Regions from separate parts of the Paenibacillus sp. FSL H7-0357 genome, predicted to be linked through region 2. Evidence: riboswitches for the same ligand, from Rfam matches in the RefSeq annotation. Region 2 holds a riboswitch; each other region holds the start of a gene.
The links. A riboswitch is a leader RNA that binds a small molecule or an ion and turns the genes downstream of it on or off. The one in region 2 is predicted to bind cyclic di-GMP.
Positions count from the first base shown of each region.

Region 1: it holds a riboswitch for cyclic di-GMP, as region 2 does, so the genes downstream of both, H70357_RS03095 (transglutaminase-like domain-containing protein) here and H70357_RS05160 (PA14 domain-containing protein) in region 2, are expected to answer to the same signal.
Region 3: it holds a riboswitch for cyclic di-GMP, as region 2 does, so the genes downstream of both, H70357_RS32300 (flagellar assembly protein A) here and H70357_RS05160 (PA14 domain-containing protein) in region 2, are expected to answer to the same signal.

Region 1 covers NZ_CP009241.1:691,758-699,711, reverse strand. Annotated here, with positions in the region: rRNA gene H70357_RS03105 (23S ribosomal RNA) at 1-1,996, opposite strand, end outside; rRNA gene H70357_RS03100 (16S ribosomal RNA) at 2,243-3,798, opposite strand; gene H70357_RS03095 (transglutaminase-like domain-containing protein) at 4,160-4,966, opposite strand; cyclic di-GMP riboswitch class I at 4,980-5,062, opposite strand; cyclic di-GMP riboswitch class I at 5,136-5,217, opposite strand; gene H70357_RS03090 (class D sortase) at 5,339-5,944, opposite strand; gene H70357_RS03085 (GtrA family protein) at 6,041-6,445, opposite strand; gene H70357_RS03080 (glycosyltransferase family 2 protein) at 6,435-7,415, opposite strand; gene H70357_RS03075 (glycosyltransferase family 39 protein) at 7,459-7,954, opposite strand, start outside.
Region 2 covers NZ_CP009241.1:1,161,667-1,169,620, reverse strand. Annotated here, with positions in the region: gene H70357_RS05170 (discoidin domain-containing protein) at 1-1,803, opposite strand, end outside; gene H70357_RS05165 (glycosyl hydrolase) at 2,002-3,516, opposite strand; gene H70357_RS05160 (PA14 domain-containing protein) at 3,725-6,124, opposite strand; cyclic di-GMP riboswitch class I at 6,137-6,217, opposite strand; gene H70357_RS05155 (sugar phosphate nucleotidyltransferase) at 6,355-7,728, opposite strand.
Region 3 covers NZ_CP009241.1:7,311,172-7,319,125, forward strand. Annotated here, with positions in the region: gene H70357_RS32275 (ABC transporter substrate-binding protein) at 1-611, opposite strand, end outside; gene H70357_RS32280 (ABC transporter permease) at 608-1,438, opposite strand; gene H70357_RS32285 (ABC transporter permease) at 1,428-2,240, opposite strand; gene H70357_RS32290 (ABC transporter ATP-binding protein) at 2,230-3,336, opposite strand; gene H70357_RS34700 (FUSC family protein) at 3,649-4,752, shown strand; cyclic di-GMP riboswitch class I at 5,023-5,115, shown strand; gene H70357_RS32300 (flagellar assembly protein A) at 5,221-7,089, shown strand; gene H70357_RS32305 (flavin reductase family protein) at 7,354-7,954, opposite strand, start outside.

The sequences.
Region 1 (7,954 bases), 470 kb from region 2:
TCAGAATTTACCTGACAAGGAATTTCGCTACCTTAGGACCGTTATAGTTACGGCCGCCGTTTACTGGGGCTTCGGTTCACAGCTTCGGATTACTCCTAACCGCTCCCCTTAACCTTCCAGCACCGGGCAGGCGTCAGCCCGTATACTTCGCCTTGCGGCTTCGCACAGACCTGTGTTTTTGCTAAACAGTCGCTTGGGCCTTTTCACTGCGGCCCCCTCGGGCTATTCACCCTACCGAGGCACCCCTTCTCCCGAAGTTACGGGGTCATTTTGCCGAGTTCCTTAACGAGAGTTCTTCCGCGCGCCTTAGAATTCTCTTCTCGCCTACCTGTGTCGGTTTGCGGTACGGGCACCTTCTCCTGGCTAGAGGCTTTTCTTGGCAGTGTGAGATCATGACCTTCGCTACTATAATTTTCGCTCCCCATCACAGCCCAGCCTTAACGGTGTGCGGATTTGCCTACACACCAGCCTCACTGCTTAGACGGACATCCATCAGTCCGCGTCACTACCCTCCTGCGTCACCCCATCGCTCATAGCGGATTACGGTGGTACAGTAATTTCAAACTGTTGTCCTTCGACTACGCCTTTCGGCCTCGCCTTAGGTCCCGACTTACCCTGAGCGGACGAGCCTTCCTCAGGAAACCTTGGGCTTTCGGCGGATCAGATTCTCACTGATCTTTTCGTTACTCATACCGGCATTCTCACTTGTATGCTGTCCAGCGCTCCTTACGGTACACCTTCAACCTGCATACAACGCTCCCCTACCCCAGATGCAAAGCATCTAGCCATAGCTTCGGTGGTGTGTTTAGCCCCGTTACATTTTCGGCGCAGAGTCACTCGACCAGTGAGCTATTACGCACTCTTTCAATGGTGGCTGCTTCTAAGCCAACATCCTGGTTGTCTGTGCAACTCCACATCCTTTCCCACTTAACACACACTTGGGGACCTTAGCTGATGGTCTGGGCTGTTTCCCTTTTGACAATGGATCTTAGCACTCACTGTCTGACTCCCGGCAAGAAGTTAATGGCATTCGGAGTTTGACTGAGCTTGGTAACCCTTGCGGGCCCCGCACCCAATCAGTGCTCTACCTCCACCACTCCATTCACCGAGGCTAGCCCTAAAGCTATTTCGGGGAGAACCAGCTATCTCCGAGTTCGATTGGAATTTCTCCGCTACCCCCACCTCATCCCCGCATTTTTCAACATACGTGGGTTCGGGCCTCCAGTGCGTGTTACCGCACCTTCACCCTGGACAGGGGTAGATCACACGGTTTCGGGTCTACGTCCACATACTCAATCGCCCTATTCAGACTCGCTTTCGCTGCGGCTCCGGCTTCTCACCTTAACCTTGCATGTTAAACGTAACTCGCCGGTTCATTCTACAAAAGGCACGCCATCACCCATTAATAGGGCTCTGACTTTTTGTAAGCACACGGTTTCAGGTTCTATTTCACTCCCCTTCCGGGGTGCTTTTCACCTTTCCCTCACGGTACTGTTTCACTATCGGTCGCCAGGTAGTATTTAGCCTTAGCAGATGGTCCTGCTGGATTCATACGGGGTTTCACGTGCCCCGCACTACTCGGGATCCGTCTCGGAGAGAACACAGTTTAGGTTACAGGGCTTTTACCTCTATCGCGGGCCTTTCCAGACCTCTTCACCTACCATATTCCTTTGTAACTCCATGTGAGACGTCCCACAACCCCAAGAGGCAAGCCCCTTGGTTTAGGCTGTTCCGCGTTCGCTCGCCGCTACTGACGGAATCACTATTGTTTTCTCTTCCTCAGGGTACTTAGATGTTTCAGTTCCCCTGGTCTGCCTCTATCTCCCCTATGTATTCAGAGAGAAGTAACTGCGAATTACCACAGCTGGGTTTCCCCATTCGGACACCCCCGGATCAAAGCTTGCTTACAGCTCCCCGAGGCAGTTTCGTTGTTCGCCACGTCCTTCGTCGGCTCCTGGCGCCTAGGCATCCTCCGTGTGCTCTTATTAGCTTAACCAATGCGTTTTTCCAGAAGGAAAATCGCTAGCATCGCTATAATACAAACTTGTTTACACAAGTTCAGCTTAAAGGAATGTTCTAAAACGCAAATTCGTTTCGGTATCCAGTTTTCAAGGATCAAGGTGTTACTTGAGAGCTTAAACTCTCAAAACTGACCAACGAGTGAGTAACAGGCCTAAACCTGAGTTTTGGAAGCTAAGCTTCCGATTTGAATGTCACCGTTGCAGGTGACGATTCTCCATAGAAAGGAGGTGATCCAGCCGCACCTTCCGATACGGCTACCTTGTTACGACTTCACCCCAATCATCTACCCCACCTTCGGCGGCTGGCTCCCTTGCGGGTTACCCCACCGACTTCGGGTGTTGTAAACTCTCGTGGTGTGACGGGCGGTGTGTACAAGACCCGGGAACGTATTCACCGCGGCATGCTGATCCGCGATTACTAGCAATTCCGACTTCATGCAGGCGAGTTGCAGCCTGCAATCCGAACTGAGACCGGCTTTGCTGGGATTGGCTCCACCTCGCGGCTTCGCTTCCCGTTGTACCGGCCATTGTAGTACGTGTGTAGCCCAGGTCATAAGGGGCATGATGATTTGACGTCATCCCCACCTTCCTCCGGTTTGTCACCGGCAGTCACTCTAGAGTGCCCAGCTTAACCTGCTGGCAACTAAAGTCAAGGGTTGCGCTCGTTGCGGGACTTAACCCAACATCTCACGACACGAGCTGACGACAACCATGCACCACCTGTCTCCTCTGTCCCGAAGGCCGCCACTATCTCTAGTGGATTCAGAGGGATGTCAAGACCTGGTAAGGTTCTTCGCGTTGCTTCGAATTAAACCACATACTCCACTGCTTGTGCGGGTCCCCGTCAATTCCTTTGAGTTTCAGTCTTGCGACCGTACTCCCCAGGCGGAGTGCTTACTGTGTTAACTTCGGCACCAAGGGTATCGAAACCCCTAACACCTAGCACTCATCGTTTACGGCGTGGACTACCAGGGTATCTAATCCTGTTTGCTCCCCACGCTTTCGCGCCTCAGCGTCAGTTACAGCCCAGAAAGTCGCCTTCGCCACTGGTGTTCCTCCACATATCTACGCATTTCACCGCTACACGTGGAATTCCACTTTCCTCTTCTGTACTCAAGCCACCCAGTTTCCAGTGCGACCTCAGGTTGAGCCCAAGGTTTAAACACCAGACTTAAATAGCCGCCTGCGCGCGCTTTACGCCCAATAATTCCGGACAACGCTTGCCCCCTACGTATTACCGCGGCTGCTGGCACGTAGTTAGCCGGGGCTTTCTTCTCAGGTACCGTCACTCCGGTAGCAGTTACTCTACCGGACGTTCTTCCCTGGCAACAGAGCTTTACGATCCGAAAACCTTCATCACTCACGCGGCGTTGCTCCGTCAGGCTTTCGCCCATTGCGGAAGATTCCCTACTGCTGCCTCCCGTAGGAGTCTGGGCCGTGTCTCAGTCCCAGTGTGGCCGTTCACCCTCTCAGGTCGGCTACGCATCGTCGCCTTGGTGAGCCGTTACCCCACCAACTAGCTAATGCGCCGCAGGCCCATCTCCTTGTAGCAGATTGCTCCGCCTTTCATCCTTCGTCCATGTGAACAAAGGAATTATCCGGTATTAGCTACCGTTTCCGGTAGTTATCCCAGTCAAAGAGGTAGGTTGCCTACGTGTTACTCACCCGTCCGCCGCTAAGTTAATCCGGAGCAAGCTCCTTCATAACTCCGCTCGACTTGCATGTATTAGGCACGCCGCCAGCGTTCGTCCTGAGCCAGGATCAAACTCTCCAAATTGGTATTTAGAAAGAGCGATTGCTCAATTTGAAACATCTGACGAGAATTTACATTCTCTAATTTTGGATCTCACTTGCGTGATTTCCATACTCACTCGTTGTTCAGTTTTCAAAGATCAAGCTCGTTGTCAGTGTCGATTATCTCGTCACCAGCAACTCTTATAATATATCACGTTTGATTTAGAAACGCAAGCTTTTTTTTGAAACAACTTTTCAGCCATTCCTTATTTACTTGGGTGCGCTCTAACAACGCTTACCTATAATACCCCACATCAATATAAAAAAGCAACCCCTTAAACAAAAAAAGATAACCGGCTTAAATATTAAGCCGGTTATCTTAGAGTAATCATCATTCTACAGGATTAGTAGATCTTAGCTGCTGTATATTTGCTCGACGCTTTGGTGAAGCCTGTTTCTTTGTTCTTACCTAATCCGGCGTCCACTGTCGTATCGATCGTTACCCATTTGCCGTTAAGCAATACTTCATTCCAGGCATGATATACAGATACATAACTCGTATTGCCCATTACCAGCTTTGTCGGAATCCCTTCACTGCGGAGCATAGTGGCGAACAAAGATGCATAATCGTAGCAAATCCCTTTCTTACTAGCGAGTGTGTTGTCGTTGTTCGGGATATAATCCTGCGTAACATTAGCCGCCAAGGTGTAGTCGTACTTTACATTCGCCACGATGTAATTATAGATAGCTTGTACCTTTGCTTCATCAGTGGTCAGCCCTTGCGTAAGCTGCTTAGCTTTCAGTACTGCTTTATCGGAAGAATTCCATTTCACATTCTGTACGGAACTCAAATATACGGCGTTGGTGTTGCTCATGCTCAGGTCTACGGTTTCGGAAGAAAGCACTTTGTATTTGTTGCCGCTGGTGTTCTCTAGGACTGACACTTTATAAGCGCCATTCCCCTGCTGCAGTGGAAACGTTTCTGTAGCTTTGGAGGCATATAAGTTATAAGAGTAGCTCTTGTTGTCTTTAGTAATCATGAGCTTGATACGTTTGTCCTTGGGAACATCATAGGAAACTTGGACAACCCCTTGGCTCAATTGCGATGTATTTAACCAGCCCGACTCTACGCTGGATGCGTTAGCTGTGCTTACTTGAACAGAAGTAACCAGGACGAACAAGGTCAAGAACATATAATAGAACTTCTTCATGGATAAAACCCCTTTCGGTAGCTGGCTGCCATCCATACCCGGGAAGGCCCTTTAGCTTTGCGTCCCTACCTTTCGATAGGTTTGCCGTTATCGTTTAAGCTTTATCTGTTCCTACTACTATTGGAATATACTAGATTCATCTTAAGAACAAACAAAAAAAGCCTCTTCATTCGGTAGCTGGCTGCCATCCTTACAGGGAAGGCCCTTTAGCTTTGCGTCCCTACCTTTCGATAGGTTTGCCGTTATCGTGTTTAGCTTTTATAGTTATATAGTATCATATTAATGCCTAGTTACAAGACCTAAATCACTAGATTTCTACTTAATTCATTTAAATTTTTATAATTTTCGCATTTTATGATCTGTTCTCTTACTTCAAACCGCTTTAGCGTGGATAATCAGTCGATGGGTCGGATTTACCAAAGGATCACACGTAATGAGGGTAAGGATCTTATCTTGTTTATTCCCGTTCAGTACAGACACATCCGTAGGCTCAACAATCGAGATATCATAAACCTCGTATTTATACTCCTGATCGCTTGTCTTGACGGAAATGGTATCTCCGACCTTTACTTCGTTCAGTCTGTTGAATAATCTCCCTGTAGTCCTAGACCTGTGTGCAGCTATGGCAGCATTGCCTATTTCACCGATTGGAGCGGTTTCCTTCATATGGGCTGCGGCATGCTTCATGTTGGCTTTGGTCGCCCCTTCCAATATGGGCAATTTCAAATCGATTTTGTCGATTGTGATAATTCCGGTCACTTTGCCGCCGACCTCTATTTCCTGCTCTGCCGGTTCGGCAGCCTGCACTGGTTCATCCCCAGCTGATTCTTCTGCCAGCAGTGCAGTGACCTCGGCGTACTGTTTTTTCAGATCGGGCTCTGACGAAGGGGCCAGCTCACTATAAGCCTGTTCAGCCTCCTTCAGCAGCTTCTCTTGCTGCCGGTCGTTATACCATTCGCTCGCTTTTGGATACAGCATGACTAGAACTCCTGCAATTATGATCAAATAGGAAAACTTACGCATCAAATCCCCCCGATCTTTAAGATAAAGAAACTCCACGGCCCAACATTTGACTTAAAATACCCATTTACGGCTGCCAAAGAAATTGATGATGACGGTGACGAACGTAACCAGCACTTTGGAAATCAGCACCTGAACTCCAAATTTGTCCGTTAGCAGATGCATCAGCAGCACTGATATCCCCAGTACAACCAGGTTCAGTATGATGAATCGGACTAATTGCATACGGTCAAAACTGTCCTTGCTAGCCTGACTCTTATCCTTAAAGGTCACCTTCTTGTTCCAAAAAAAACTGTTCGCTGTCCCTGCGCTATAAGAAATAATCTGTGCCGGGGTGTTCATCATACCCAGAGAATGCAGCAAGGTAAATACGGCGAAATCAATCAGCGTATTCAGTAAGCCTACAGCATTAAATTTTAAAAACTGGATAAATCCCGCATTCAGCTTCCTATCTGCCATAATCATTGTCCTCTTGCCGCTCCTCATGCTCTCCGCCCCGGTAACCCTTGGTCTCACGCACGATGTACAGCGGTCTATCCTTGGATTCATCATATATCCGTCCAATATATTCACCTATTACGCCAAGCAGCATCAGCACGATGCCGTTAAACAACAAATTCACACCGACGATGGAAGCCCAGCCCGGAACCGTCCATGAGGTAAAAAAGATTCTCTGGAACAATACAAAGAACAGATACACAAAGCTGGAGAAGGAGAGAAAGAAGCCTACATATGAGGCTATTTTCAGCGGCTTATGTGAAAATGAGGTGATGCCGTCAACCGCAAACCGGATCATTTTCTTCAGCGGGTATTTGGTTTCACCTGCAAAACGTTCCTCCCGCACATATTCCACCATCGTCTGCCGGAAGCCGACCCAGCTCACCAAACCTCTGACATAGCGGTTTTTCTCTTTGAGACCACGCAGCACATCGCATACTTTACGGTCGATGAGCCGGAAGTCGCCTGTATCGGTGGGAATCTCCACACTGGTCATGCTGCTGAGCAGACGGTAAAAGAGCTTGGCGGTCACTTTCTTGAAAATAGTCTCCCCATGCCGTTTCAGCCGTTTGGCGTAAACTACCTCATAGCCCTCTTTCCACTTGGCAATCATCTGCAAAATGACCTCGGGCGGATCTTGAAGATCCGCGTCAATCACCACAACAGCCTGGCCTTGCGCATAGTCCATTCCGGCCGTAATCGCGACCTGATGACCGAAGTTACGGGAGAAGTCAATCAGCTTAACATGCTCGTCGCTGCTGCTGATTCCACTCATGATCTCAGCTGTGCGATCCCGGCTCCCGTCATTAACGAAGATCAGTTCATAGGTATCACCGCATTCGTCCATGACTTTCTTAAGCCGCTCATACGTATATTGAATAACTTCTTCCTCATTGTACATGGGGACAATTACACTGTATCTGGCTTTCACCTTTGTTCCTCCTAAAAGTTTTGTAGCACTACGCGCTCCCCTCCTAGAATACCCAGGAAGGGAACCAGCGCAGCACATCCGTCACATATTCTTTGTCAACCACCATTCCCGACAACACCGGATAGAACAGTACAAAAAGCAGCGCTGCGACAGCCACGTATGCATACCGGATGTACCTAGCTTCCCGATATTTGCTGTCCAGCAGCTTCATGATATATACAATAGCAAGAATCATGAACGGTACCATCGCAAAATAATGGTATAGGAACGTCTCACGCGGTACAAGCATCCAAGGGACATACTGCGAGAAAAAGCCGATCCAGATCATGTACATGCTTTTGTCTTTCCGTTTTACGGTAAGCCATACCGTAGCCAGCATCGCGAAGATCCCGGTCCACCAGATTAGCGGATTGCCTATGGTGACTATGCTGCTTACCTTGCCTTCCGGCAATCCTTCGCCGCCGCTGAAGAACCATACAGGCCGTTTCATAAACGGCCATTCCCACCAGGAGGAAGCAAACGGATGCGTGGCGACAAGC
Region 2 (7,954 bases):
ACTTTTGCCGGATACATAGCTGCGTGCCGCCTCGTATGAATCACCGCTGCCGAACCGTTCACCTTCATACACGGTTTTCTTCGGCATATTTACTTTCACATGAACCGTCTGCGGTGTATCCTCAAAATTGACGAAATTGACCAGCACCTTGTTGGAGGTGGCTTTGCTTCCGGGTTGAGGCTCAAGTGTTGAGGTATCAACAGCACGTACATATAGCAGCTTGTCGGCTAGATCATCCTTATTGGTAATTTCATAACTTAACGGGGCTCCGTGGGTAGCATAAGCCAGGCTGAGCCTTCTCATAATGCTGACCCGGGAATCCTCGCCTTCTTTGGTATAGTAGATCTCTGTTTTGGCCGGATCATGCTCTTCCAGATTGAATCCGTACTTGAACAGACTGAAATTCTTGAAGAAGGCGGCATGCTGGATGAACATATCCGCGTAGCCGATATGACCGCGCATAATCCGGTCGAAGACCGCCGATGTCCGTTCGGCTGCCCCGTATTGGTAAGCATCTACATGTGTGTCTGAAGTGCCGAACTCCGTCGTCAGCATTTTTTTGCCGAGGCCGTCCGCAGTTCCGCCAAAGGTTCTCAGATTCTCGGTAAAGCTTCCTCCATGGCTGAAAATATAGGATTCGCCATAAGAGTGTCCATTCGTTAAATCCGTCACTTCCTCCAGCTCGTTGCGTTGCTCCGAATCACGTTCCCAACCGTCCGGATCGCCGCACTGTTTAAGCGTGCCTTTCTGGTTGCCGCAGGAATCTGTACTATAACTCGGCCAATAGGCCCAACCCGGTGCCACAGTTTGCAGATGGGGAGCTATAGTTTTGCCCTTTTCGTTCAGCCAGTTGGCAATCGCCAGGTTCACTGCCTTCGAGCGATTGAACAGGCCGGGTTCATTGTCCACCTCATAATATTGGAAGTACGGGCTGTACTTCTGGAAATAATCAGTCAGTTTCTTCTCGGCGTCATCCGGCAGTGAGCCATCCGCCTTAAGCTTAATATCACCGGTATACAAATACAGCGCAACGGCCTGCATGTTGTAATCCTTGAGCACCTTGTAGTACTCCTCCATATTCGAACAGGAGCGGCCGACATCGCTGGCACAGCTGGTGCGCATAATATTGCCGCTGTAAGCTACTCCAAGCCACTTCATAATATAAGGCAGATGCGTAACTGCACCTTCGTCAAAATAAAATTGCTTATTGTTCACCATGGTGCCCGTCAGTGTGTAGCTACCATGAATCGGCTCCTTGATTGGGGCATTCAGCGACTCCAGGCTAAGGTCATCCCAGGTCCACCAGTTGTACTTATCCTCCAAATCGGAGGAATAGATCCCGCGGGCCGCCTGCAGCTTTAGTTCGTTGGTTCCAGCCACCAGCTGCTCTTTCGGGATATATAGCTCATACGTTTTGCGGAACGTATATTTGCTGTCTGTACCGGCAACACCTGCAATCTGGATAATCCCCGACAGCTGCCGGTTGGAGAATACGCTCATTTGCGGAATGGATTTATAGGCATCTATGATGCTTACGCGAAATAAGACCCCGTTGACCGGGATCTTATCCAGCTTATACATAATCCTCAGCTCAGGATTAGTGTCGCCTCTAAGACCGGAGGGCACACTTTGGAGCTCCGCAGTCTTGGCCGAAACGGAGGCAACCTTAAATGCCTCCTTAGCGGCCGAAGAGCCGGCAGCCGCAAATTCACCAGCTGTTCCGTCGTGCTTGCCCAGTTGCCACAGCACAGTTCCGTCCGGCAATGCGGGTCCTGCATCTTTCGCTGCGGACAATTTGGACATGTCAACCTCCACCTCGGCCCTCTTCGTCCCGTCATCTCCGAAGATAGAAACAGACAATAGAAACAAGAGGGTTAAAGCTGCGAATTTTAACAGTAGATGTAAAGGTTTATTCTTGTTCTTCTTAGTTCTAGTCCTCATTCCTTGTCCTCGCTTTCTTCCGGGGTGCCTGCCTCACAATGACTTATTGCTTTCATTTCATTATTTGGAAGTCAACGCGCCTTTGGGAATAACCGCCTGCTTCTGGCTTGGGCTCTTCCACATAAGGCGAATACTGGCATCTCCACTGTTCTCGTAATATTCAACCTTGATGTCGTACGAGCTTCCCGCTTCCAGGACTATGCTTCCCTCACGGCTGACACCGCTTTGCTTCTTCCAGCTGTCGATGATCAGTTTGCCGTCGATCCATACACGTACCCCGTCATCCGAGGAGGCTATGAAATTATATTTCTCATTGTAAACCGGCTTGATTTTGCCGCTCCAGCGCACCGAGAAAGCATCCTTGCCAATTCCTGAAGACGGTGAATCTCCATGCCAGTTGAAGTCGATCTTATTGTCGTTGCGGACCAGGACGGCTTTGCCCGACAGATCCATATTATTGAAATATTCTCCCGTCAATCCGGTTCGGGATACCGGGGCCGGGTTATTGTTCTTACCGACCAGCATTAATTTATAATCATCCCGCGACACGGTATAATCATCGCTCATAAAACTCTTAATCTTCTCGAGGTTATTTTTCTCGGTCAGCATTTTTCCCCATGTCATGGTATATACCCATTTACTCTGCGTTCGGGACAATATGAGCGGGTCTGGCAGTTCTCCGCTTTCACCGATCCCGATCGGCTTGCCGTCGGCCAGCTTCAGCAGCTTCTCATAATAAGACTGTCTGTAGTCATTGTTATAAATATCCGCCGCCAGAACGTCAACCTTCCCGGCACCGGGATAATATGGCTCATAGCCATCCGACCACTCATTAGGCGCATTCGGATTCCATACCCACAGGAGATTATCCAGCTTGTGCACATTCGCCAGACGGTTATACATAATGTCCCAAAGTTCGGTGAAGTTGTCCTTCTGCCCCCACCAGAACCAGTTGCCGTTCATCTCATGATAAGGGCGCCATAACACAGGCACTCCCGCATCGCGCAGGTCTCCCAAATATTCGGCTACCTCATCAAGCTCAGCGATCAGGTTCTTATACTGCGGGGTGCCCGGCGTAACATAAGCATCAAAATCCTCTTGGCTCAGGCTCATATGCACATTAGCCCAATCCGGGGAGGTACCCGGCAAATTCTGATGGAAGGTCATCGCCACAATTCCGCCGCCCTGGTGCCATTTGATCGCACTCTTCACGACATTCTGGCGCTGCTTCACGATGGTGCCCTCCGGCTGGTTGTTAATCGCTCCCAGCTCATAACCATGCAATACGGCATATTGTCCGCTTGCATGCTTCAGCTTATTGTTGAATTCATCCGGGGTCTCCAAATAGTCATGCTGCCCGGATATCATTCCCTTGCCTCCAAGATCAACCAGATAGCTGAGCAGATCGGCAGCCTCCTCCGAAGCTGAGGGATTGATGGGAGTGATGGCAGCAGCAGGTGTAACTATCGTCCGGGGAACCGGAAGACTCCTCGCTTCTGACCAGGGCAGCAGGGAAAATATTAATATAAGAGGTAAAATCGTATTAAACAGGCGGTACTTGCGGTAAGTGTTCAAATCGTAATCTCCTTTCTCCAGCGAAATGCCGCCACGGCACACAGGATGAGTTCCCTATGCAGGTTCATACATCCCGAAGCCAAATGGGGGCTATAGCTTAGTAGCCCTGCTGATAAGCAGGGCCACTAAGAGTGGACTTTAGGAATTATAATTGTAACGTCTTAACCAGCACCCGCCGGTGAATACAGTAGCTAACCAGTCGCTCTGCTTAGGAAGCGGAAGGAAGAAACAGGGCGCTCGCAGGAACAGTACCCTTCACTTGGCTTGGGCTTTCCCACATTAGACGCGCTCTGGCATCCCCTTGATTCTCGTAATACTCCACTTTAATATCATATAGCTGCCCGGCATTCAGGCTGATGCTTCCCATGCGTTCGGTTCCACTCTGTTTCATCCAGCTGTCAATCACAAGACTGTCATTGACCCAAACGCGGATGCCGTCATCTGAAGTAGTATAGATTGTGTACGTTTCACTGTAGAGCGGCTTAATCTTGCCGCTCCAGCGTACGGAGAAGAAATCGATGCCGATTGCAGCATCCGGGGTGCCTAGACGCCAATTGAAATCAAGAATGGCGTCGTTACGTACAAGTGCCGGAGTGCCTGACAGCAGCATATTATTGAAATATTCTGCCTTTAGCCCATTCTCAGCAGGTGCTGCTGTCGGTGTTGGTGCCGGCGTAGACACCGGTGTTGGTGCTGCTGGCGTCGGTGCTGGTGTTGGCACCGGTGTTGGCGTTGCTGCTGGCGTCGGTGTTGGTGCTGGCGTCGGTGCTGCTGTTGGCACCGGTGTTGCTGTTGCCGCCGGTGTTGGCGCAGATGTCGGTGTTGCCGTTGGCACCAGTGCTGGTGTTGCTGTCAGCGCAGGTGTCGGCGTTGCTGTTGCGGCTGGTGCTGCTGTCGCCGCTAAAACCGGTTTTGCAACCAGGCTGAGTGTACTGTCCAATTCTGTCTGGCTGGCAGCAGCTGCCCCGGCATTCACAAACAATGCGCTGGCCGGAACCGTCCCTTTGACTTGGCTTTGACTTTGCCACATTAAGCGGATATTCGCATCGCCGGCATTCTCGTAATACTCGACCTTGATGTCGTACAACTGACCGCCTGTTAAAGCGATGCTTCCGGTACGCTCGGCTCCGCTCTGTTTCATCCAGCTGTCAATGACAGCTTTACCGTTAATATAAACGCGGATACCGTCATCCGAAGTGGTAAAAAACTGATAAGTCTCACTATACGTTGGCTTGATTTGACCGGTCCAGCGGACGGAGAAGGAATCTATACCGATTGAAGGATCCGGCGAACCCTGGCGCCAGTTAAAGTTAAGCAATGCATCATTGCGCACCAAGGCGGGCGTACCGGAAAGCGTCATGTTTTTGAAGTACTCTCCCTTAAGTCCGCTCACCACAGGCGCTTCCACTGAATCATTAGAGTCAGGCGTTGGCATTGCCGTCGGCTTCGACGTTGCTGTTGGCGTTGGTATCGGTGTTGCCGTTGGCGTTGCTGTCGGTGTTGCCGTTGGTGTCGGCGTTGGTGTCGGTGTCGGTGTTGCCGTTGGCGCAACGGCTGGTGCACTCCAACTCTTATATTTATTCCGGGTCAGTGTATAGCTATCATTCATGAAACTCTTAATCGTAGTTGTGCTATTTTTCTCATAGAGCATTTTTCCCCAGTTCATCATGAAAACGAAATTTTTCTGGGAGAGCTTCAGTTTGGCCGTGCTGGGCATCTCACCGTTTTCACCAATGCCTATCGGTTTACCGGCAGCCAGACTAAGCAAACTGTCATAGTACTTATTCATATAGTCGTTATCATATATATCTGCTGCAAGAACATCCACTTTGCTTGCGCCCGGATAGGTCAGCGCATAAGGATCAGACCAGGCATTCGGTGCATTGGGGTTCCATACCCACAACAGATTGTTTAATTGATGAACGTTCACGAAACGGTCATACATAATATTCCACAGTTCAGCAAAATTACTTTTCTTCCCCCACCAGAACCAGTTGCCGTTCATTTCATGATAAGGTCTCCAAAGTACGGGAACGCCCGCATCCCGCAAGCTTTTGAGCGACACCGCCACTTTATCCAGATCCGTGATCAGGCTGGCGTATTCTGCCGTGCCCGGCGTTACATACCTGTTAAATTCCGCTTGGGTGAGCGGCTTCTGCACATTGGACCAGAGGTAAGCCGTTCCCGGCAGATTCTGATGAAAGGTCATTGCGACAATGCCGCCGTTCTTGTACCAGTTGATCGCGCTGTTCACCACATTCTTGCGCTGCGATGCAGCCGTACTCTCCGACTGGCCGCTAATTACGCCAAGCTCATATCCGTGAAGAGCAGCATATTCTCCGCTTGTTCCCTTCAACTTGTTGCTGAATTCATCCGGGCTCTCCAAATAATCGTGCTGTCCAGAGATAATCCCTTTTCCGGTAATGGAATAGAGGTTACTAAGCAGCTTGACAGCTTCGGCTGAAGCGTCCGGATTAACCGGCACTGCTGTGCTTGATGAGGCTTCTGCGGTTGAAGGCGACAGCCCAAATCCTAAAGGCATAGCGGTTAACAATACGGCAAGAGACAGCAAGGTGGACAGCAGACGAGACTTACGGTAAGTTTTCAAAATTATCTTCCTTTCGGTAGCCAGGCTGCCACTCTTGCGAAGGCCCTATGGCTTTGCGTCCCTATCTTTCGATTAGGTTTGCCTTTGTCGTTTTGGAAGGATTTATCCCTCTTACCGTAAGTATCGTCCCTATGAAGTTTTTATTTAGAGCATTAATAAAAATAAATTAATAAATGGTTCTAAATGCCTGTTTTGGATCTGCAACAATTGGGTAAATAGACTGTTTAGGCCTAAGAGATAAACTGTTGCAAAGCTATATCTTCCCAATCCAAGGTGATGCGGATGTTATCCTCTTCTACCAGTTCCGAGCCGGTCTGTACCTCGATAAACTCTACATCCGTCAGCGCAAGAATCGCATGTTTGGTGCCTTCCGGTATACGCACCACATCTCCCGCCTTCACATTATGCATCTTCTCATTAATTACAATGCTTGCTTCACCGCTGACAAATGTCCAGATTTCACTGCGTTTATGGTGCAGCTGGTAACTGATATTTTTACCCTCTTCGATAAAAATCCGTTTGGTCAGCACTTCATTTCCCTCATCGTATTTCACATAATCTATGACCTTATAATGGCCCCAGCGGCGTTCTTCGTACATCGGTCTTTGTTCAAAAGACTTCAGCACTTCCTTGATTCTCGGACTCTCCGCTTTATGGGTAACCAAAATCCCGTCCGGGCTGGCAGCGATAATCAGATCCTTCGCGCCGATCACCGTAATCGGAATATCCAGCTCATTAATCAGGCAAGTGCCTTCGGAATCGGCCGTCACGAACCCTTTGCCCACATGGTTGCTGTTCATTTCTTCGGTCAGCGTGTTCCAGGTGCCCAAATCCTTCCAGAATCCGTCATAAGGCTGAACTACGATTTTCTCCTCTTTTTCCACCACTTCATAGTCAAAGCTGATGGAAGCAAGCAGTTTGTACTGCTTCTGCAGTTCCTCATAGTTCAGCGGCAATCCCTTGCGCTGCAGAATATCAAGCAGGTAACCCAGGCGGAACGCGAACACGCCGCAGTTCCAGAGGGCATTCCGGCTGATCAGTTCCTCAGCCTGCTCACGGTCAGGTTTCTCCTGGAAGTGGCTTACCTGCAGATAGCCGCTTGCTCCCGCCTCAGCGCTGGTAGGAATGATATATCCGTATTTTTCTGAAGCATGCTCGGGTACTACACCCATCAGCGCCAGGTTCGCTCCGCTCTCCTGCATCGTTTGCTCAAGCTGCACTACTGTATCGAAGAAGGCGGCTTCCACATAAGGATCGACCGGCAGGATGGCCACGGTCTCGCTTGGCGAAACGCCTTCCATGGAATACAGGTAGGCTGCTGTCAGGGCAATCGCCGGAAACGTATCGCGGCGTTCCGGCTCAACGATGATAGGCACCTCGCTGCCAAGCTGGCTCTGAATCATTTCCACCTGGCTGCGGCCGGTAGCCAGATAAGCCGAACCCGACATATTAGCTTCCTCCAGCTGCCGCCATACCCGTTGTACCATGGATTCCGGTTCACCCGTCGGGCTCTCAAGTACCTTCAGAAATTGCTTCGAACGTGAATCGTTAGACAATGGCCAGAGACGTTTACCTGAACCGCCTGATAGAAGTACCAGTTTCATATGGAACCCTCCTCATTATGTGTTGACGCAAAAATATCGGATTGTTATTGTGAGCTGCAGTTCGGCTAATGCAAAAGACAGACTGCTTCAGGCAGCACTGCAGGCTGCGCAAAAATTCTACCAGCTTGGGCTGTTATGAGAGTCACTGCAAGGAATGTTTGGACTTTCGGCCGCTGTTGTCTGCAGATTTCTTGATTTATACCGCTGTTCGCGGTGGAAATCCGCA
Region 3 (7,954 bases), 1.5 Mb from region 2:
GCCAGTGCCTCCTGCAGGTGATCCTCATTCCGGTCATTGACGGAATAATGCAGGCTGTTCAGCGCCATCCCCATGACCTCACGGGCCCCGTCAACCAGGAAGATATTATTGTTCAGCCTGCTGTCCCACAGGGAATCCCAGCTGCTGAAATCAATCCCCTCCGTCATTTCCGGGTTGTAGATAATGCCTACTGTCCCCCAGAAATACGGCACCGAATACAGATTCCCCGGATCGAAGGAAAGATCCATGAACTGCGGATCAATATTGGCCAGATTCGGAATCTTGCTGTGATCCAGCGGAAGCAGCAGCTTCTCTTCCCGCATCTTGGCGATAGCATAGTCTGAAGGCACAACAACATCAAAGGTTGTCCCGCCCTGCTCGACCTTGGTCAGCATCGCCTCATTGGAATCAAAGGTCTGGTAAATGACCGTAATCCCGGTTTCTTCCTCGAACTGCTTCAGCAGTTCAGGTTCGATATAATCGCCCCAGTTATAGATGGTCAGCGTATTGCCGCCCGTATAGCCCTCAGCCGAATTCAGCCTGGAAGCCAGGAACATCAGCCCAAATGCGACGATGAGAATCGCCAGAAAAGCATTCACCAGTTGTTTCATCTAGGCACCCCCACTTCAGCGGCCGGCTCTGCGATATGAACCGCCGGGCGTTGCTTCCGGCGGTTCAGGAAATAATAACCGACGACAAGCAAGATGGTGAAGAGGAAGATCAGCGTGGACAACGCGTTAATCGACAGGGATACACCTTGCCGCGCCCGGGAATAGATTTCCACCGAAAGCGTCGAATACCCGTTGCCTGTCACGAAAAATGTCACCGCGAAATCATCCAGTGAATAGGTAAGGGCCATAAAGAAGCCGCTGAAGATCCCGGGTTTAATAATCGGCAGAATCACCTTGGTCAGCACATCGCGGCGGCTGGCCCCGAGATCACGCGCAGCATCGGTCAGCGTCGGGCTCATGTCCTGCAGATGCGGCAGAATCATCAGCACGGCAATCGGCACGCTGAATGCGACATGCGAGAGCAGGACCGACACGAAGCCGAGCTTGATCCCGGCAATCGTGAACAGGATCAGGAAAGACGCGCCGATAATGACATCGGGACTGACAATCAGCACGTTGTTCAGTGAGAGCAGTGTATTCTTAGCCCTCCGGCTGCGGATGCGCTGGATGGCCAGCGCCCCGATGATCGCAATCAGCGTAGCAATCGCCGAAGACAGCAAGGCGATCACCAACGTGTTAATCATAATAATCATCAGCCGCGTATCCTGCACAACCTCACGATAATAATCCAGCGTGAAGCCTTCGAAGCCATGCATCGTCCCGCCGCTGTTGAAGGAATAGTACATTAGGTAGAAGATCGGTGCGTACAGCACGGCAAAGACCAGCACCAGGTACAGATTTGAAATCCCATTCTTATTACTTCTCATGCCGCACCCCTTTCCGCGAGCTGCCCGACAGAATCATGAACAGCGCCATGATAACAATCAGGAAGACGGCAACAGTAGAGCCCATGCCCCAGTCCTGAGTGACCAGAAAATGCTGCTCAATGGCGGTGCCCAGCGTAATGACCCGGTTGCCGGCGATAAGGCGGGTAATCATAAACAGCGACAGCGCCGGAATGAATACCGCCATGCAGCCGGAGCGCACCCCGGAGATGGTCAGCGGGAAAATGACCCGCCGGAATGTCGTCCACCCGGAGGCACCCAGATCACGGGCCGCATCTACAAGGGACAGGTTCAGCTCATCCAGAGCGCTGAAGATCGGCAGGATCATGAACGGGATAAAGATATATACCGAGACAAAGACAAAGCTGAAACCCGTAAAGAGGATTTGCTGCTCTCCGATGCCCAGCAGGTCAAAGACATTGTTGACCGGCCCGAAGGTCCCAAAGATACCGATAAAGGCATACGTCTTCAGCAGCAGATTAATCCATGTCGGCAGGATAATCAGCAGTAGCCACAGCTGCTTATGCTTCGTCCGGGTCAGCAGATACGCCGCCGGATAAGCCACCAGCAGCGAGAACAGCGTAATCAGGATCGCGTACCAGAAGGAGTTGAGCATCATTTTCATATATACCGGTGTAAAGAAGTTCACGTAGTTGTCCAGTGTAAGATGCCCGTCCAGATCAAACAGGGAGTAGTAGACAACCAGCAGCACCGGCGCTATGACGAACAGGGCGATCCATAAGTAATAAGGGATGAGGAAATACGACCGGCCCTTACTCTTCATGGCTCTCCACCTCGCCGTAAGCTTCCAGACGTCTGTCGAATTCTTCCTCCGTTTCCCCGAAACGCATAACATGAATCGCTTCCGGATCGAAATACAGCCCGATCTCGCTGCCGACCTCCGCCTTGCGCGTGGAATGGACCAGCCATTCGTGGCCGGACCCGTCGTAGCAGCTGATCTCGTAATGCACGCCGCGGAACAGCTGGGAATCCACGCGGACGCGCAGTTTGCCTTGTTCAACGGCAGCAATCTCCAGATCCTCCGGACGGATCACGATCTCCACCGCTTCATTCGGCTTCAGCCCCGCATCCACACATTCAAAGCGGTGGCCGTTAAATTCAACGATATAATCCTCAATCATCACACCGGGCACAATGTTCGACTCGCCGATGAAATCAGCCACGAAGCGGTTGATCGGCTCATCATAAATATCGTTAGGCGTTCCGCTCTGCTCAATACGTCCGCCGTTCATGACAAAAATCCAGTCGGACATGGCCAGCGCTTCCTCCTGGTCATGGGTAACGAAGATAAAGGTAATGCCCAGCCGCTGCTGCATTTCCCGCAGAATGTACTGCATTTCCGTGCGCAGCTTCAGATCAAGTGCCGAAAGAGGCTCATCGAGCAGCAGCACCTGCGGTTCATTGACGATGGCCCGGGCAATCGCTACACGCTGCCTCTGTCCGCCGGACATTTCATTAATGGCCCGCTGATCGTAGCCTACAAGGTTGACGAAGCGCAGCGCTTCCTGCACCTTTTGCGTAATGACCTCTTTCTTAAGCTTCTTGATCCGCAGTCCAAAGGCCACATTCTCAAATACGTTCAGGTGCGGAAACAAGGCATAGTCCTGAAATACCGTATTGACCTGCCGTTCGTTGGCGGGAATGTGGTTGATGATTTTGCCGTTCAAATAAATGGAACCTTCCGTTGGTTCAGCGAACCCGGCGATCAGACGCAGGATTGTCGTCTTTCCGCAGCCCGAGGGTCCCAGCAGTGTATAGAATTTGCCGCGTTCGATCTCGAAGCTGACTCCTTTTAACACGGCTTCTTCATCGTCGTATTGTTTGGTAACCTGGTCAAAAGAAATAATAGTGCCTTCCAGGGTAGTTATGGCTAACGACCTCCCTTACCTTATGTAGTACAACCTATTTTACCCGCTTCTCGCAGGGAACAATCTAAAGTGGCATGCTCAGCGCTGATAAGCGACAATTCCTCCCTTCCTTCGACACACTTCAATATATATAGCATATAGGATTAATGCAATATATGCGATAGCTTACAATGTTAAAATGCAGCGCAGAAACTTAACAAGTTCGTAAAAACTGTACCCGTTATTGTTGTTTTTGAGTGCTATAATGAAAATTGCTGAAAACCTAAAAATGTTCTCTTATTGATGTGAAAGAAGATGACTAACATGAACGAGGGGTTGCAGGACCGCCTTGAAAAATTCGGATTATCTCTATATATGATACGCGTTACGATTGCTGCTTCACTCTCCTGGCTTGCGGTTCACAGCCTGCACGGCGACAGTTATTTATACTTTGCACCGCTTGCCGCAATTCTTATCACCCAAGGAAGCGTCAAGGCTTCGCTGGAAAAAGGGATTTACCGTCTGATGGGCGTTGTGCTCGGTGGAATTGTCAGCCTGCTCGTGGGCCATTTCTTCGACGTGGGGGCACTGTCTATTCTGCTGATGCTGTTGATCGGCATCGGTGTGGCCACCGCATGCCGGATTAACATTCAAGCCGTTTCCCAGGTCGGTGTGACCTCCGTGCTGGCATTGACCTTTTATCAGGACCCTTATATCGTGTGGAGAGTCGCGGAGACCTTAATCGGCGTGCTGATTGCCTTAATAATAAATATGATTATCGTCCCCCCCGGGGGGTTCGTCAAGGTTAAACGCCTGGCACTGGAAGGGACCCTGCTGCTGGCCGATGCCTTGACCGGACTCGCCGCAGAGAGCAGCAGTTCCAAGCAGGCTCCGGAGAGGCTGGTGCGTTCCGGACAACTGCTGGCGAAGAGCGACAAGCAGCAGAAAGAGCTGCACTATACGTTATCCCATTATCAATGCCGCGGCGGATTGCGGTCATTGACACAGGCAACCTCGCATCTGCAGAAGGTTCACCGCTACGTCAAGGAGATCGCCGAGGAGATTTCCCTCCTGCCTGCACATTATGCCGCAGCTGACTGGATGACAGAGGTCGTAACGGCAACCGCAGACTGCATCGCCTTGTATGGAACCAAGACTTTGTCCGATGCCGAATGCACCCGTTCGCTCCCCGAAGCGCTGCGCCGTGCCCGGGATCTGCAGTTCGCCTGGTTCTCCGAGCTGCAGGGTCAATGCTCGCTGACAGCAGTCCGCGATCTCGGAGCCGTCTTCTCCCATCTTAACCGGGTGCTGGAGGAAATTGAACGGGCCGATTATGCAGCCACAGTTATACCGGCACCAGCCTCCGTCCGGTCCGGAAGCGCGCGCGCCGTACATCTTGTTAAAAGAGGGCTCTCCCACAAGCTATAAGCTTGGGAGCGTCCTTTTTTTTGCAGAAACGACCCTGTCCTTTGAGAAAAAGGCAGGGTCGTTTTTGCTTGTAATATCGCTTGGACTCAAAGCCGTCCCTTTTAAAGGGATACCAGAGAGATTTATTATTAATAAGTTGAAAAATTAATACTAAAGTACTAGAATTAAGCTTGTTTGTAGATTTATTTTGGCAACCAATCCAGTATTGAACATTCCCTGTCGATTTGAGTCGATTAAATGACCTCATGCTGAATGTATATCATTGATCTATTTTTTTAAAGGCAAACTTCCCGAAAGGGCAGGACGCAAAGCGATGGGCCTAAGAATGTGAGACTATCCATTCATGGTCGCCAGGCTGCCAATTGAGATGTGACTTGGGTACCGGTAGATTAAGACAATCTATCATAGTCCATGATGCTCTTTTCTGTACAGATGCCATTGATTATACGAAGAAGCGAGGTTAGAGTAATGCCACAGCATATCATCGAGAAATTCAGGCATGTATTTCATACCACAACGCCAATCGGGAACCCCGATCTTCCGGCTCTGCCCTCTGTGCAGGCTAAGCCGCTCCGTGGGGGAGATGAGGATAAGAACGGACGTATTATCGTACAGAACAACCAAATATTCATCACTCCTCCTCTGCCCGGCGGCAAACCCGCTGTCATTTCCTCCGTTCACCCTGTGGTGTTGAATATTAACCGGAAGACGGTGACAGATCCTACGGAAGTAACCCCCACAGACCGTATCACCTGGGAGATTTGCGAGAAGCCGCAGTATCAGATTACCGTATCCGAAGATAAACTGAAGGTCTACTTCACGCTCTACCGTGCAGAAAAGTACGCCTGGAAGCTCGCCAGCTCCCCGGCTGCAGCAGATGTCACGGTCCGGGCGGAACCAAATTGCGGCCTGCTGCTGTCCACCCTTACGGTGGACCAGATTATCGCCGGCTTCAAGAAAAGCTCCATTATGCGCGATCTCAATATTCCAGCTCTTTATGCAGAGCTGAACAACCCTACCTATCTCCCGGTCTGCATCGCTGAGGGTAAAGCCCCTATTCCCGGCAAGAATGCCCGGCTGGAGCTGTTATTTGCTGAGGACAGGGAATATGAATTCATTCGGACTGCCGATCCTGCAGATTTCCCGAACCATCCAAGGGTTCCCTTTGTCCAGGAGGGAGAGGTCATTGCCTGTAAGCTGCCTGCGGAAGAGGGAGTGCCCGGCATCGACGTGTATGGCGGAATTATTCCCTCCCCGCCGCCGCAAGACATTCAGCTGGTCACTAAAGAATGTACAACCCTGCTGGCGGACGGCGGGATCGTCTCCCTCCGCCAGGGAAGGCCCCGCTTAACGGGATGCGGTCTGAACCGCAAGGTTTTTGATTTCCCCCAGACATATCTTGTTCCCGGGGATACGGACCCCGAAGCCGCCAAAATGATGTTCCCGGGTGATGTGGTCGCCACTAATGATATCGGAAACCAAACCATCCTTGAGGCGTTGGGAAATGTATACATATACGGCGATGTTACGCATGCGACAATCACAGCTACAGGCAGCATTTTTGTCCAGGGCAAGGTTGTCAGCAGCCAATTGTACTCCGGTCATTATGGAGCGAGACATAACCGCCTCTGCATGTACTCCGCTCTCTTGATGGAGGAAATGACCAGTCTGAGAAAAGCGTCGCAGCAGTTGGCGAATACCGTCCAATCACGCCAGCAAACCGTAAAATACGGTCTGGTCGTTATGCTGCTGCTGGAAAGCAAATATGACCATCTCCCCGGCCTGATCAGTGATCTCCAGGATGTTATTGCCGGGATGAATCCCGATTATCCTATCGACACCGGGCAATTAAGACATATGCTGGAGGTATTCCTGCACCCGGGGCAGTTCACCGATTTCTTCACGGATGCTGTTCTAAGCACCTTTCTGAGGCTGTTGCAGGATTTGCATGACGCCATATCCGGGATGCAGGAGGAGAATACACAGATCGACATTGCCTCGTCACAGCATAGCATTATTAAATCCGGCGGAGATCTCCATGTTCATAAGGAGGGGATTCTGCACAGCCAGCTGTTCTCTTCCGGCGATGTCCGTTTCGTAATGAACGAAGCGGAGTGCACGGACTCCTCAGTCGAGGCGGCAGGCTCCATCAGCGCACAGACTGTAGGGAAGCAGTCCTCCGAGAAATCGGTGCTTACCGCCGGCAATAATATTACAGTCCGCAAAATCTGCAACAGCGAAGTGACGATTGGAGAATACACCGCCAAGATCGACGGGACAGATGAAGAACTTGTCTTCACTGCCCAAAGCCTGCGGTTAAGAAATCAGGCGCATTAGCCTTCCTCTGCCCCAAAATATCTGATCTATATAGATTGAACTTATAATTCTTCTATTTTGGGATTGGCCGTGACTCCAGAGAATGTTTGGACTTCCGGCCGCTGTTAGGTTTGGATTTCCTGAATTTAACCGCGAATCGCGGTAGAAATCCAAACCTAAAGGCGGACGCTATCGCTCCTCCAGTTCCAAAAATTCCCCTCCGCCACTTTTCCCTAAGTGTATATTCTCAAGTTCAATCTATCTAGCTGCTAATACCTAGCCCAATCAAGGTTCATACTGAGGTCTGTCCAGCTCAAAGGTCCGGCCAATTGCTGCATAAGACGCGCCGGCCAGACGGCTGACCGGCTTCAGCTTGCCGACATCAATTCGGCCGTTATGAATCAGCTCATCCTCTACATGAAAACCTAGCACTTCGCCGATAACCATATCGCAATGCCCGAGCTCCACAAGCTGCACCAGCCGGCATTCCATCGCAATCTTGCATTCCTGTACGCGCGGGACCTTGACGGCTTGTCCGGGTACCGCCGTCAGCCCGGCCAGCTCAAGTTCGCTGATTCCGCCGGGTGCATTGATTGAGGTATGGTTGACTGCAGCGATATTATCCTCATCGACGATATGGACCACAAATTCCTTATTCGCGGCTATATTGCGCGGCGTATGCTTCATTTCTCCGCCTGCTTTGCGGACACAGGAGAACATGACCATAGGCGGATCATCATTTACAATATTAAAAAAGCTGAACGGGGCGGCATTCACGATCCCCGCTTCATCCACCGAGGTTACAAAGGCAATCGGTCTGGGCACAATGCTGCCGATCAGCAGCTTATAATTATCATGCGCTGTTTGTCCATCCGTCTGAATATAC